Microbulbifer sp. A4B17: one gene and its partner. The protein of the gene in region 1 binds, or shares a complex with, the protein of each later gene. Links are inferred from orthologs where the notes say so. Each region holds a gene or a part of one and is shown on either strand. Other genes may lie near its edges. The genes, in order: tsaE and tsaD.

Region 1 (10,316 bases):
GCTGCAACCCTTGGAGCGCTACCCGCTGGATGCCGCCATTCTGTTTTCCGACATCCTGACTATTCCCGATGCCATGGGCCTGGGCCTCTACTTCTCTGAGGGAGAGGGCCCCAAGTTCCACAAGCCCCTGCGCACAGCGGCCGATATCGAAGCCCTGGAAGTGGTGAACAGCGAAAAGGATTTGGACTATGTGATGAATGCCGTGTCCACCATCCGCCGCGAGTTGAATGGTCGCGTGCCGCTTATCGGCTTCTCCGGCAGCCCATGGACGTTGGCGACTTATATGGTTGAAGGCGGCTCCAGCAAGGATTTTGCCCGCTGTAAGGAAATGCTCTACAACCGCCCTGAGCTGATGCACCAGTTACTCACGGTGCTGGCCGACTCTGTTACCGATTACCTGAACGCCCAGATTCGCGCTGGTGCCCAGGCCGTACAGATCTTTGATACCTGGGGCGGGGCACTCAGCCACAGTGCTTACCGTGAATTCTCCCTGAAATATATGCAGAGAATTCTCCAGGGGCTGATTAAAGAAGTCGACGGTCGTCGAGTGCCGGCCATCCTGTTCACTAAGGGAGGCGGTCAGTGGTTGGAAGCAATGGCTGATACTGGCGCTGACGCCCTGGGCTTGGATTGGACGACAGACATTGGCAGCGCCCGCGCCCGAGTGGGAGACAAGGTGGCCCTGCAAGGCAACTTGGATCCAGCTGTTCTCTACGCGAGTCCCGAACGAATTCGCACAGAAGTGGCGGCTGTTTTGAAGTCTTTTGGTCAGGGTAGTGGCCACGTTTTCAATTTAGGTCACGGAATTACCCCGAAGGTAGACCCCAAACATGCCGGAGCCATGATTGAAGCTGTGGTAGAACTGTCAGCCCAATATCACGCCTAAACTGGCCACTGATCTCTGAGTCTGTGAATACAGTCTCACTTTGGGCGGGTGAACCTTAATATCTCTCCATGATATAAAGGTGAGCTTGCCCAGAGGACCGAGGATCTTACGCCACGGGGTCTTTCAGGGCAGCGTTTTAGCGTTAACTACAGTTGTCGGCACCTTCCCCAGTGGCAATCGAACAAGCAAAAATTTCTGTCGGTGATTTACAGCGCGGCATGTTCGTCTCCAAGCTTGACCGGCCTTGGACACGAACCCCATTTGCGCTGCAGGGTTTTTATATCCGCGATTTGGAAGAAATCCGCCAGCTACAGAAATACTGCCGGTTTGTTTATGTCGATGTCCACAAAACTGTCGGTAGTGCCGGTGTTACCCTGCGCCGATTGCTCGGAGGCAGCGACACTTCCGCAAGGGGTCGTTCTTCTGGCCGCACAGCGGTCACTATCCCTTGTAAGCCTGTCACTGTTTCCCATAAAAAATACCCCCCTCCGCAGCCGGCGCAGCGAGAAGCCAGTAATGCGCGTAAGCTTCACGGCCAGATCCTCTATGGTATGAGTGAAGTGATGGGGTTTGTCGCTAACAACAGGCCCATACCGGTACAGCAGGTCAACCAAGTCGTTGAGGATTTAGTAGAAAGTGTGCTGCGCAGTCCCGATGCGTTTGCCTGGCTGGCTCGTGTACGAGATAAGGATGAGCACACCTACAGTCACTCGGTACGTGCCAGTATTTGGGCGGTGCTATTCGGCCGCCATATCGGTCTTTCACGCAGTGATTTACTAAAGCTCGGGGTGGCTACTCTGCTGAAGGATGTAGGCAAGCTGGCTATCGACGGGGAAGTGCTGCAGATGAAGCAGCGCGATCCGCGCAGTGAATTGGAGTATCGAAAGTTTGTGCAGCACAGCGTCAAGATGCTGTCGGCAGACCCACAAATAGATCCGAAGGTTATCGAAGTCATTAGTGCCCACTGCGAGCGCCACGATGGTAGTGGCTACCCTGAGGGCTTGCGCGGTGACAGGATTTCAGTGTTGGCGCGCATGTGCGGAATAGTGACTTTCTATGATGAAGCCACTAACCCAAGAGGTTCCAGTGAGCCGGTAGCGCCATCCCGGGCAGTTGCCAAGTTGTATGACCTGCGGGGTATCGCCTACCAGGAACAGTTGGTAGTGGAGTTCATTCAGGCTATTGGTCTCTATCCCACGGGTACTCAGGTAGAGTTGTCCACCGGAGAAGTCGGCGTGGTCGTGGAACAGACCTACGACCGGCGCTTGCGACCAAAGGTAATGATCGTTCTCGATGGGCAAAAACAAACGCTCAGCAAGCCTCGCCTGTGTGACTTAGCTGAAGTTGAGGATCGAGAGCAGAAGCTTATCGAGCGTGGCAAGATGAGTGTCGAGGAAAAGATCAGTATCCTCAGGGATATAGAACCCGGAGCTTACCCCCAGGTGGATGCGGCGAATATTCGCGACAATTATTTATTCCGCGGTGGCCGATTGGGGCAGCTGCTGACGCGCCTGACAAAGTAAACGCTCTCTTTTTCAGAGGCGGCAGTGAAAACTGCCGCTGTCCCTTACTAATATCAGTCCTTGCCGGATAATAAATTACCGAAATGCTCACCCATGCGCACGGGCGACTCGGCTTCAAGCTGGTCGAGCCAGCTCACCTGGTCTGCGCCAAATAGCATAATGACGGTAGAGCCCAGCTTAAAGCGTCCCATCTCCTCACCTTTCTCCAAGTGGATGGGTGCCTTATCCATATAATCCGTGCTGATAACCTTGCGCTGGATAGGAGCGACTTGTCCGGCCCAAACGGTTTCGATACCGGCAACAATCATCGCACCCACCAGGATCATTGCCATAGGGCCCGCTTCCGTATCGAATACGCAGACCAGACGCTCATTGCGCGCGAACAGGCGCGGCACATTTTCTGCCGTTACTGTATTTACAGAGAAAAGCTGCCCGGGCACATAGGTCATGCTGCGCAGGGTGCCGGCCATGGGCATATGCACACGGTGATAGTCCTTCGGTGACAGATACACAGTGGCAAAATGTCCGTCATTAAATTGTGCTGCTACCTTGGGATCACCGCCCACCAGTTCCACCAAGCTGTAGTCGTGACCTTTAGCCTGGAAAATACGGCCGTTATGGATCTGGCCCAGCTGGCTGATGGCGCCGTCGGCAGGGCTGGCGAGGGTGTGTTGCCCTTCGATAATGGGGCGGGCTCCGTCTACCAGCTCGCGGGTGAAGAATTCATTGAAGGTGCGGTAGGCAGTGCAGTCGCTCTCTTTGGCCTCCTGCATATCCACGCCGTACTTCTCAACAAACCAGCGGGTGAAAGGATCTTTGATCCACTTGAGTTCTGTATTCGCCAACCAGCCGGCAGCGCGGGAGAGCGCGTGTTGCGGCGTTAGGTATTGCAGGGCGGCAAAAAGTTTAGGGTTCATAAATCTACGTCTTTTCTCAATGTATCTACTGCTGTACCGGAGTATTGGGCAAATTGCCCCACTCACTCCAGGAGCCTGGATAAGCGCGAATATCAAATCCCAGGGACTTGCCCACTAACCAGGTAAAAGCGGAGCGGTGATGGCTTTGGCAGTGGGTGACAATCTTGTGTGAGCTATCAATTCCCTGTGCAGCGAGGAATTCGCGGGCATCCGATCTAATGCGCAGATCTTTTTGCGGATCCATCAATTGAGTCCACTCGCAATTGATTGCTCCCGGGATATGACCGCCCTTCATGGCCAGGACCCGCTCACCGCGATATTCCTGGGGTGAACGAGCATCCCAAACAAGGAATTCATCATTGCCCAGTTGATCCTGGATTTGTTGGGCGTCCATCGCAGCTGTGCTGTTGACGGTGATTTGAATATCACTCGGCTCGATATCCGGTGCCTCGGTAGTGAGAGGAAGGCCGGCGCCTCGCCAGGCCAACATGCCACCATTCAAGTAGCTGTAATTGCGGTGGCCTATCATTTCCAAGGTCCACAAAAAGCGCCCAGCCCAACCGCCGCCTTCGTCGTCACAGGCGACCACATGTTGTTCCGGCTTCAAGCCAATAGCTTGAAAAATCTGGGTCAGCTGTTCGATACCGGGAAGTTTGCCCGGTGCGGGCGCGGTGCCAGCCATCAGCGCCTGGAACGGCAGATGAATAGCCCCTGGAATATGGCCGTTGAGGTAATTGTGGGGTGAGCTGAGGTCTACAATCAGCAGTTCTTCGCGCTCAAGCTGAGTCGCGAGTTCTTCCGCTTCGATGATCAGTTTCAAAACTTGTTCTCCGATTCCAGGCTGTTGCGCAAATGCAGAAAACTATTCATGCGGCGCTCGCTAATTTTTCCATCGGTCAGAGCCTCCTGGATAGCGCAACCGGGTTCGCCCTGGTGGCGGCAGTCGCGAAAGCGGCAGTGTCCTATAAATGGTCGGAATTCGACAAAACCTTCCAATAGGGCGGCCTCCTCCATATGCCAGAGTCCAAATTCGCGAATCCCGGGGGAGTCTATCAGATCACCCCCACTGGGCAGGTGAAACAGTTCCGCCGCTGTAGTGGTGTGAGTCCCCTTCTGTGTGGCCTCTGACAAGGCACCGGTGCGGGCGCCGGCACTGGGAAGCAGTGCGTTGACCAGGGATGACTTGCCCACCCCGGACTGCCCTACAAAAACGCTACATCCTTGCGCAAGGGTTTCCAGCAGCTCCGGCAGGCCCTCGCCAGTTTTGGTGGATAACCGTAAGACCGGATAGCCGAGCTCCGGGTAGGGGGCGAGTAGCTCCTCTAGTGAATCGCGATTGCGCTCATTAATCAGGTCGGTTTTGTTGAGCAGCAGCATGGGTGCTATGCCGGTGGTCTCTGCGGCTACCAGGTAGCGGTCGATGGCATTGGCAAAGGGTTCGGGGTAAGGGGCGATAACGATCAATATGCGATCGATATTGGCTGCGACAGTTTTCAGGTCGCCGTAGCGATCGGGTCTTTGCAGCTCGGAATTGCGCGGCAGGCGCGCGCCGATAACACCAATGCCTCCGTCGCTATCTTCACTGGCAGGGTGCCAGGCAACGCGATCGCCGGTCACCAGGGTTTCGATATTGGCGCGCAAATGGCAGCGCTGGCGCAGGCTCGGATCACTCTCGCTCTCCACTAAAACCTGTGTGCCATAGTTGGCGATAACCAGGCCAATCTGTTCCTGCCCCAGTTGCCCCTCTTCCAGGGCCTCTTCGGCAGATTGCTCGCGCTTGCGGGCGCGGGCTTCGCGTTCCTGCTGGATTTTGTTGATACGCCACTGTTGGCGGCGATTTAATTTGCGTTTACTCATGCACTAGCACCTGGAGACTAGCGGCGGATTATAGCTATTGCAGGGTAGTTGCGGTAACTTGCGCGGAAAGTTTGAGGAGACCCGTTGTGGATCAGAATAACCTGATCTGGATTGACCTGGAGATGACAGGCCTGAATCCGGACAAAGAGCGCATTATTGAAATTGCCACAATCGTGACGGATTCACGCCTGGAGATTCTCGCCGAGGGTCCCTCAATGGTCATCCACCAGAGCGATGCATTGCTAGATGCAATGGATGAATGGAATACCGAACAGCACGGTGGTTCCGGGCTGGTAACGCGGGTTAAAGAGTCCAGTATTTCCGAAAGGGACGCGGAAAGGGAGACCCTGGAGTTCTTGCGACAGTGGGTCCCTGAGGGAGCATCTCCCATGTGTGGCAACTCTATCGGCCAGGACCGCCGCTTCCTGGTGAAATATATGCCGGAGTTGGAATCCTATTTCCACTACCGCAATCTGGATGTCAGCTCGGTGAAGGAATTGGCTCGTCGCTGGCGCCCAGAGGTTTTGGATGGAGTTAAAAAACACAGCAGCCATTTGGCGCTCGACGATATCCGTGATTCTATTGAGGAATTGCGCCACTACCGCGAGACTTTTTTCCGCCTCTGACCCCCACTCCCGATTAGCCAGCGGGCTTGCGTTTGATTTTACGCTTGCGCCTGCGCCCGCTGCGCAACCGCTCCAGCGCCCAATCGATATGCTCCAGAACCAGGGGCGTGGCGTTGGCGCGCGCACTCTCCAGGGTATTGATGACTTCGGGCGTGGTCTCCCCATTGCCTATGGCAACAGCCAGGTTGCGCAGCCAGCGCTCGTGGCCGATTCGGCGAATCGCCGAACCCTCAGTCTTGCGCAGGAACTCCTCTTCGCTCCAGGTAAACAATTTCAGCAGCTCACCATTGTCCAGTTCGTGTCGGGGATGAAAATCTTTTTCCTTGGTGGGCTTGGCGAATTTATTCCAAGGGCACACTATTTGGCAGTCGTCGCAGCCGTATATTCGGTTGCCGATGGGCTCGCGAAATTCCTCAGGGATTGGGCCTTTGTTTTCAATAGTGAGGTAGGAGATACAGCGCCGCGCATCCAGGGTGCGGTCATCGATAAAGGCATCAGTGGGGCAAACCCTGAGGCAGGCGACACAGTCGCCACACTGATCATGTTCCTCGCTGATATCTATGGGGAGCGGCAAGTTGGTGTAGATTTCGCCGAGGAAAAAGTAAGAGCCGGCAGTCGAATTCAGTACCAGCGTATTTTTACCAATCCAGCCCAGGCCGGCCTTGGCTGCCAGGGCCTTCTCCATCACCGGGGCGCTGTCGGTAAAAGCCCGACCTTTCGATTCAATGCCCCGCTCGGCGCAATAGGTATCAATTTGCTTTGACAGGTTGGCCAGGCGTTTTCGGATCAGCTTGTGGTAATCGCGGCCATTCGCGTAGCGGGATACATAGGCCTTACTCGAATCCTTCAACACTTTAATCGGCTGGGTGTCCGGCGGCAGGTAGTCCAGACGCACGCTGATTACCCGCAGTGTTCCCGGCTCCAGTAATTCGGGGCGCCAGCGTTTCTCACCGTGAGCGCCCATCCAGTCCATGTCAGCGTGATAGCCCGCATCAATCCAGGCGCGCAGGCGTTCCCCTTCCTCCTCCAGCTGGCAATCGGTAATACCCACTTGTTGGAAGCCCAGTTCTCTGCCCCAAATTTTGATCTGTTGGGCTAAGTCGGCGAGCAGTGATTCGGTCATAGATAAAGCGGCTCGATATTCCCTGCAAGCACAATGCCTGGCCGGGGCGGTATACTTTACGGTTGGCGCAAACGATGGCGATGTAATTGCCTATTTTGCCACAGATGAATTCTTGACCACATCGCGGGAGCTGCATGGACACGCCTCAACCTCTATACAGTGCCGAGTCGGTACGTGAGCTGGATCGACAGACGATTGCTGCACTGGAAATCCCCTCCATTCAACTGATGAAGCGCGCCGGTCGCGCGGCTTTTTCACATCTACGCAGGCACTGGCCGGAGATCGGCCGCCTCCAGGTTTTCTGCGGTGGTGGGAACAACGGTGGGGATGGCTATGTGATTGCCGCCCTCGCCGCGCAAAAGAAAATCCCGGTCACCGTCTATGCGTGTACCGATCCTCAGCACCTGAGTGGCGATGCCCGGGAGGCCTATGAGTACGCCTGCCGGGAAGGTGTCCAGGTGGTGAACTCTCTCGCAGAACTGGATACGGCGGATGCCAATACACTGATTGTGGATGCATTGCTGGGAACAGGCTTTAGCGGTGAGCTGCGCTCCGGCGTGGCGCATGCGGTTGAGCGAATCCGCAAAAGCCCCGGCCCGGTGTTGGCTGTGGATATCCCCTCCGGTCTGAGTGCCGATACCGGCAGTGCCGGCGAGGCGGTCAGTGCCGATATGACGGTGACTTTTATCGGCCGCAAAATGGGGCTCTACTGCGGTCGCGGCCCGGCGCTCTGCGGAGAGGTAATTTTCGAAGACTTGGGGGCACCTGAGGCTGCCTACCGGGCAGTTGAGCCTTTGGCTATGCGTTACGAGGCTGATGCCATCCGTCGCCTGCCAGCGCGTGCCGCCGATAGCTTTAAAAACCAGTTTGGCCATATTTTGGTTGTCGGCGGTGATACCGGATTTGGCGGTGCTGCATTGATGGCTGCGCAATCCACAGCGCGCTGTGGAGCCGGGCTGATTTCCCTGGCGACCCGCCCTGAGCATTTGTCCGCAGCGTTAACTCGCAGTCCAGAAGTGATGGCCCATCCGGTGATTTCCGGGCAGGAGCTGGAACCGCTGCTCGAAGGCCCCAGCGTAATTGCAGTGGGCCCCGGTTTGGGACGCTCCCCCTGGAGTGAGCAGCTGCTGGCGCGAGCCGGCCGAGCTGAGGCGCCCTTGGTCGTAGATGCCGATGCATTGAATATTCTCGCCGAGGGCCGGGTTCTGGCCGGGGTCCGGCGGGATGACTGGGTGTTGACCCCACATGTGGGGGAGGCCGCCCGCCTCCTGGGTTGTGATACCGCCGAGGTGCTCGCCGATCCTCGCGCCGCTGCTATTGCAGTTCAGCAAAAATTCAGTGGAGTAGTGATATTAAAAGGCGCCGGTACCCTGATTGCACATGATGGTGGTGTTGACCTTATCAACAGCGGTAACCCGGGTATGGCTTCCGGTGGTATGGGAGACCTCCTCACCGGTATTGTTGCAGCATTGATTGGCCAGCACTTGCCGCTGGTGGAGGCTGCCCGACTGGCGGTGTGGTTACACGGAGAGGCGGGTAATCGCGCTGCCGAAGAGGGTATGCGGGGATTACTCGCTACGGATTTATTGCCCTGGATTAGACGTTTGGTAGATTGATGGCGAGTGAATTGAAATTACATTTGGCCGATGAAGCAGCCACCGTATCCGGCGGCAGCTCGCTCGGGCAGGCCTGTCTCGCGGCGGGCCTGCAACAGGGACTGACGCTGTATTTAAATGGTCAGCTGGGCGCGGGAAAGACAACTTTTTGTCGGGGGGTACTGAGGGCCTTTGGGCACGAGGGTGCGGTAAAGAGCCCCACCTACACCCTGGTGGAACCTTACGAACTTGAGGCTCACCGGGTTTACCACTTCGATCTTTATCGTCTGGGTGACCCGGAAGAGTTGGAGTTTATGGGGGTGCGGGATTATTTCTCTGCGCAGAGCTTGAGCCTTGTAGAGTGGCCCGAGCGGGGTGAGGGCATATTGCCGGCTCCAGACTTGGAAGTTGAGTTGGAAGTACCGGAAAGTGGCCGCCAGCTCAGGTTAATTGCGCACTCGCCCCAGGGTGAGCGCGTAATAGACCTGCTGCAAAAGCTGCTGCGAGCATCCTGAAAACGCCTGAACACAGGGAAATACTGATACCAATAAGCAAAGGGGCTGGGAAGTAATGAGTTTTATGTGGCGGTCTCTGTTAGTTGTCGCGCTGTGGCTGGCAGTTTTCCTGCCAGCTTCTGCGACGCAAGTGGAAGGTGTGCGCGTCTGGCGAGCACCCGACCATACGCGTCTGGTTTTTGATTTGAGCGGCCCGGCAGAGCACAAGTTATTCACCCTCAAGAGTCCCCACCGGGTGGTTGTCGACCTCTCTGATACCGAGTTGAAGGCCGAGCTGGACAAGTTGGACCTGGATAAGACGCCGATCGCGCGGGTGCGCCACGCCCGTCAGAATAAAAAAGATCTACGGGTTGTATTGGACCTAAAGCAGCAGGCCAATCCGCGCAGCTTTGCTTTGCGGCGCCATGAAAACCTGCCGGATCGATTGGTGATCGACCTTTACGACGAGGTTAAAGGCAGCGAAAAGACGCTGGAGCAGGTCAGTAGTGAACGCAATATCATTGTCGCTATTGATGCAGGGCACGGCGGGGAAGACCCTGGGGCTTCCGGTCCCGGCCGCTTGCGGGAAAAGGATGTGGTGCTGGCGATTGCCAAACAGCTGCACAAAAAGATAAACGGTGAGAAGGGCTTTACCGCCAAACTGGTGCGCACAGGGGATTACTATATTCCTTTGCGGGAACGGGTAAAAATTGGGCGAAATATGCGTGCGGACCTTTTTGTGTCGATCCACGCCGATGCCTTTACCCGTAAAGATGCCCGTGGCGCTGGGGTCTACGCGGTCTCCTCCCGGGGTGCAACCAGTGAAACCGCCCGCTTTTTGGCCGCGCGGGAAAACGAGTCCGATCTTATCGGTGGCGCCGGCAGTTTGAGCTTGGGTGATAAGGATGACACCCTTGCCGGCGTATTGCTCGACCTCTCCATGACTGCCACCATGAATGCCAGCCTGGATATCGGCGCCAGTGTGCTGTCACAGATTGGCACCGTCACTCACCTGCATAAAAAACAGGTGGAGCAGGCCAATTTCTCGGTGCTGCGTTCGCCGGATGTGCCTTCAATTTTGGTGGAGACGGGTTTTATTACCAATCCCCAGGAAGCGAAACGCCTGCGCGATCCCAGTTTCCAGCGCAAGCTGGCGCAAAAGCTCAGTGACGGTATAGTGGCGCACTTTAAGAGTCGCCCCCCGGCGGATACCTGGCTCGCCGCCAACCAGAGCGATAAGTCTCGCAACCACGTTATTGCCCGCGGGGAGACCCTTTCGGGTATCGCGGCGCGAT
Region 2 (4,731 bases), 210 kb from region 1 along the record:
GGGGTCGGCTTTTGTACAGCTCTACCAGCTGGATAAACAATGCCAGGTCTGCATTGCCGTCGATGGGGAATTGCTGTGGATTTTCGATTTGTGCCGCCAGCTCCGGGTGGTGCAATAGCAGGGCGATCAGCATGCGCTCTGGCGGCAGGAGATATTGGCTCTGGCGGCGCGGACTGTTGTAACTCGGTCCTGCACTTTCGCTGAAGTTGCTGTCGCGCTGCCAGGGTTCCGGCGGTGTGCGGTGCTCCAGCTCTTCGTGAAGGGAGGGTGCTTGGTTTGGCTCTCCCGGTGCAGCTGTAGGTTGCGGGTGGGGCTGTTGCGGCGCGCGAGCTTTTTCTGTGCGGATAACCTCTTGCAGGGTTTCCTTGTCGAGCCCGGTGCGTGAGGCCAGTTGTTGGAACATCAGCTGGCGGTAGACGCCATCGGGCAGCAGGTCCAGTAGGGGGGCGGCGAGTTTGGACAGGCGCGCGCGGCCGTCCATGGTCTGCAGGTTGATATCTTCGCTCAGCAGGTCGAAGAGAAAATCTTCCAGCGGTAGGGATTGCTCCTTAATTAGCTGCTGGAAACGTTCACCGCCCAGTTGGCGTACCAGGGTGTCCGGGTCCTCGCCTTCCGGCAGTAGCAGGAAGCGCAGGCTGCGTCCGTCCTGCATCTGCGGCAGGGCCGACTCCAGAGCGCGGCGGGCGGCGGCGCGGCCGGCGCGGTCGCCGTCAAAGCAAAACAGTAGTTCCGAGGTATGGCGGAAGGCGAGTTGGATATGGTCTTCGCCACAAGCGGTGCCCAGGGTGGCGACGGCGCAGCGGATATCGAACTGGGCCAGGGCCACCACATCCATATAGCCTTCAACCACAATTAGGCGTTCTAAATTGCGGTTGGTCTGGCGTGCTTCCCACAGGCCGTAGAGTTCGCGGCTCTTGTGGAAAATCGGGGTTTCCGGGGAGTTCAGGTACTTGGGTTTGTCGTCGCCCAGTACCCGCCCGCCAAAGGCGATGGCGCGCCCGCGCTGGTCGCGGATCGGGAAAATAATACGGTTGCGGAAGCGGTCGTAGTGATGGCGCGCGTTGGGCTTGGTGTTGCCATCACTGTCCTGGCGGCGAATGGCCAGGCCTGCCAGTTCCAGTTGATCCGCTTTCTCGGGGGTATCGGCTAATGCATTGAGCAGGTTGTCCCAGCCCGGGGGCGCAAGGCCGATACCAAAGTCCCGGGCAATCTCACCGGAGAGGCCGCGATTGCGCAAGTAGGCCACCGCATTGCCTGCGGCGGGGTGGTTACGCAGTTGTTCACGGTAGTAGTCGGCGGCTTTCTCTGTGAGCTGGTAGAGAGATTGACTCTCCCGCTGGCGCTTTTCTTGCCCCGGTGCCAGTTGTTCCCTGGGAACTTCCAGTCCACGGGTGGCCGCGAGTTTTTCCACCGCTTCTGGGAACGGCAGACGATCGTACTCCATGAGGAAGCCGATGGCATTGCCATTGGCGCCGCAGCCGAAGCAGTAATAAAACTGCTTGTCCGCACTCACGGTAAACGATGGGGTTTTCTCGTCGTGGAAGGGGCAGCAGGCAGAGTAGTTTTTGCCTGTTTTACGGAGCTTGACCCGGCTGTCCACCAGCTCGACGATATCTGCCCTTGCGAGCAGATCGTCAATAAAGTGCTGGGGTATCTTGCCGGCCATGGGGATTCGCTCAGCTTAGGCCAGTTGGGCCTTCACCAGTTTGCTCACCGCGCCCATATCTGCACGGCCTTGCACCTGGGGTTTAACCTGGGCGATGACTTTGCCCATATCCGCCATGCTGTTGGCACCGGTGTCTTTGACGGCGGAGGCAACGATATCGGTGATCTCTGCTTCGCTCAGCTGCTTCGGCAGGAATTCCTGGATAACTTCAATTTCAGCCTGCTCTACTGCTGCCAGTTCAGCCCGGCCAGCTTTCTCGTACTGGGTAATGGAGTCGCGGCGCTGCTTGGTCATTTTGTCCAGCAGGGCGAGGATGCGGGCGTCATCCAGGTCGATGCGCTCGTCGACTTCAACGCGTTTTATCTCGGCGTTGATCAGGCGCAGGGTGGCCAGGCGCTCTTTGTCTCGCGCTTTCATTGCGTCTTTAGTGGCTTGGGTCAGGGTTTCCTTGAGAGTGCTCATAATGAGTGTTCCGGGATTGTTGGCAATGAATTTTGGATCAGGGGCTTAGGATAGCTTGTCTGCTGGGCGGGGGAAATGCGTTAGCCCAAACGAAAAACGGCGCGCGAGTATGGCTCGCACGCCGTTCTTTATAGCTCCGCTACGGGCTAAGCCCGTCCGGCCGCCTCGCTGCGACAGGCTTATGCAGCCTGCGGCTCTTAGTAGAGACGCTGGAACTTGCGGTTTTCGCGCTGAAGCTTTTTAGCGTGACGCTTTACAGCGGCAGCAGCTTTGCGCTTACGAACAGCGGTGGGCTTCTCGTAGAACTCGCGACGACGTACTTCAGACAGTACGCCTGCTTTTTCACAGGAGCGCTTGAAACGGCGCAGGGCGATATCGAAAGGTTCGTTGTCTTTGATTCGTACAGAGGGCATTAGGATACCTGTTAAAATTCGTTTCTCTCGGCCATTCCGGCAATGCTCTCGCAGTTGCATCCGGTGGCCGGTTCACAGCGAGGGCGCAAATTCTAAACACTCCTATACGGGATCGCAACCCCATTTTCCAGTATGATAACCGCCCCTCGAAGTAGTCACGAGAATGAGATCAAGTGCGCGTCCTTGGTATAGAAACTTCCTGCGATGAAACTGGCGTCGCTATTTACGATTCTGAGTCCGGTTTGCTCAGCCATGCCCTGTTCAGTCAAGTGGACCTGCATGCCGATTATGGCGGTGTAGTCCCCGAGCTGGCGAGCCGCGATCATGTGCGCAAACTCTTGCCGCTGATTCGACAGGTAATGAAGAAGGCCGAGACCAGCCCTTCAGACCTCAATGGCATCGCCTATACCGCGGGCCCCGGTCTGGTGGGAGCGCTGATGGTCGGGGCCTGCGCGGCCCGTGCACTGGCCTATGGCTGGGATATCCCGGCGGTGGCGGTGCACCATATGGAAGGCCACCTGCTGGCCCCAATGCTGGAGGATAATCCGCCCGCCTTTCCTTTTGTGGCCCTGCTGGTTTCCGGCGGACACACCCAGCTGGTGGAGGTGCGGGGGCTCGGCGATTACGAATTGATGGGTGAATCCCTGGATGACGCTGCCGGCGAGGCCTTTGATAAGGCCGCCAAAATGCTCGACCTGGATTATCCCGGTGGCCCGCGTTTGGCTGCCCTGGCGGAAAAAGGAGACCCCAAACGTTTTACTTTCCCGCGTCCTATGACTGATCGACCGGGGTTGGATTTCAGTTTTTCAGGCCTTAAAACCTTCACCCTGACGACGGTGCGTAAACACGCCCTTGAGGATGGTTTGCCGGACGAGCAGACTTGCGCAGATATTGCCGCGGCTTTCCAGGAGGCGGTAGTGGACACCCTGGTGATTAAATGTCGTCGCGCTATTAAGGCTTCTGGCTATAAAACCCTGGTGATTGCCGGTGGAGTTTCCGCAAATAAATTATTGCGTGAGCGTTTGGAAACGAGCCTGCGAAAGGATAAGGCCAGCGTCTACTATCCGCGCCATGAATTCTGCACTGATAACGGCGCCATGATCGCCTACGCCGGTAGTTTACGTTTAAAAGCAGGGGAGCAGACGAGCCTTGCGGTAGATGTGCGTCCGCGCTGGCCTATGACAGAATTGCCCAAGACCGAACTTTAAAAATCCCAGGGATAGCCTGGCATTAAAAAGAAAAGAGCCGATAAATGGATATTGTTTATATACGGGATTTAAAGGTGAATACCATTATTGGTATTTACGATTGGGAGCGGGAAGTGCGCCAGATGGTCAGTCTCGATTTGGAGATGGCCTTCGATATTAGTGAGGCGGCGCGCACAGACAATATTGAGTACACACTTAACTATAAAGCGGTGGCCAAGCGCTTGATCGCTTTTATTGAAAGCAGTGAGTTTCTGTTGGTGGAGACCATGGCAGAGCAGGCTGCGGCAATTGTCAGGGAAGAATTTTCTGTAAGCTGGCTGCGACTGCGGTTGTCCAAGCCGGGTGCGGTCAGAGGGTCCAGGGATGTGGGTGTCATTATTGAGCGCGGCGAGAGGCCGGCAAAAGGTGCAGCAGCGATGTCTGCGGGAGTGTAAACGTGGCTCAGGTGTATCTCAGCCTCGGCAGTAATATCAATCGTGCGCAATATATCCGCGCAGCGCTGAATGCCCTGGCCGGGCGGTTTGGCGAATTACAGGTGTCCCGGGTCTTCGAAAGTGAAGCGGTAGGTTTTCAGGGCGATAACTTTTACAACCTGGTGGTGGGGCTGCAAACTGACCTGCCGGTAGGGCAGCTGGCCCTGTGTCTGCGCGGTATTGAAGATGCCAACGGCCGCCTGCGTTCCGGTCCCAAGTTCAGTGCACGAACTCTGGATATTGATATTCTCACCTATGATCACCTGACAGGAACTGTCGACGGGGTAAAATTGCCTAGAGGTGAGATTGTAAAAAATGCCTTTGTTTTACAGCCTCTGGCAGAGATTGCACCGGAAATATTGCATCCGGTCGAGCAGAAGACTTACCGTCAGCTGTGGAATGAGTACGACCAGGCTTCACAAAAATTGTGGCCGGTAGAATTTATTTGGCCGTGATTCCAATAATTTTTTAAAAAATGCAGATAAAAAAGCAGCCCTTTGAGGCTGCTT

What was found.
Region 2: the proteins of tsaE (region 1) and tsaD are in contact, whole or in part, in a crystal structure (PDB 6N9A), measured with the Thermotoga maritima proteins. The link is inferred for Microbulbifer sp. A4B17 from one-to-one orthologs. Residues at the interface, in WP_004082108.1 of Thermotoga maritima: Leu37, Gly38, Lys46, Lys57, Val59, Lys60, Ser61, Thr63, Phe64, Thr65, Leu66, Met67, Val69, Pro71, Tyr82, Arg83, Leu84, Asp86, Asp88, Phe89, Asp93, Ile128, Asp130, Glu131, Arg134; in WP_004082750.1 of Thermotoga maritima: Cys10, Asp11, Arg49, His50, Leu82, Gly84, Gly135, Gly136, Glu154, Thr155, Leu156, Asp157, Asp158, Ser159, Glu162, Asp165, Lys166, Arg169, Leu170, Tyr175, Lys213, Thr214, Leu217, Tyr218, Gln221, Arg222, Asn324.

What each region holds. Positions count from the first base shown.
Region 1 is NZ_CP029064.1:286,412-296,727, forward strand. The notes cover bases 7,296-10,294. They hold tsaE (tRNA (adenosine(37)-N6)-threonylcarbamoyltransferase complex ATPase subunit type 1 TsaE), read left to right. Parts: upstream 7,296-8,547; coding sequence 8,548-9,042; downstream 9,043-10,294. Other genes in these bases: BTJ40_RS01390 (NAD(P)H-hydrate dehydratase), read left to right, coding at 7,296-8,548; BTJ40_RS01400 (N-acetylmuramoyl-L-alanine amidase), read left to right, coding at 9,098-10,294. Also shown: hemE (uroporphyrinogen decarboxylase), read left to right, coding at 1-886; BTJ40_RS01360 (HD-GYP domain-containing protein), read left to right, coding at 1,057-2,409; asd (archaetidylserine decarboxylase), read right to left, coding at 2,463-3,326; BTJ40_RS01370 (sulfurtransferase), read right to left, coding at 3,352-4,146; small ribosomal subunit biogenesis GTPase RsgA, read right to left, coding at 4,143-5,183; orn (oligoribonuclease), read left to right, coding at 5,270-5,809; tRNA epoxyqueuosine(34) reductase QueG, read right to left, coding at 5,823-6,932; more of BTJ40_RS01390, read left to right, coding at 7,067-7,295; more of BTJ40_RS01400, read left to right, coding at 10,295-10,316. UniProt on the Escherichia coli protein: Required for the formation of a threonylcarbamoyl group on adenosine at position 37 (t(6)A37) in tRNAs that read codons beginning with adenine.
Region 2 is NZ_CP029064.1:500,762-505,492, forward strand. What follows is about bases 1,779-4,731. They hold tsaD (tRNA (adenosine(37)-N6)-threonylcarbamoyltransferase complex transferase subunit TsaD), read left to right. Parts: upstream 1,779-2,714; coding sequence 2,715-3,749; downstream 3,750-4,731. Other genes in these bases: BTJ40_RS02200 (GatB/YqeY domain-containing protein), read right to left, coding at 1,779-2,128; rpsU (30S ribosomal protein S21), read right to left, coding at 2,326-2,541; folB (dihydroneopterin aldolase), read left to right, coding at 3,794-4,183; folK (2-amino-4-hydroxy-6-hydroxymethyldihydropteridine diphosphokinase), read left to right, coding at 4,186-4,677. Outside these bases: dnaG (DNA primase), read right to left, coding at 1-1,666; more of BTJ40_RS02200, read right to left, coding at 1,682-1,778.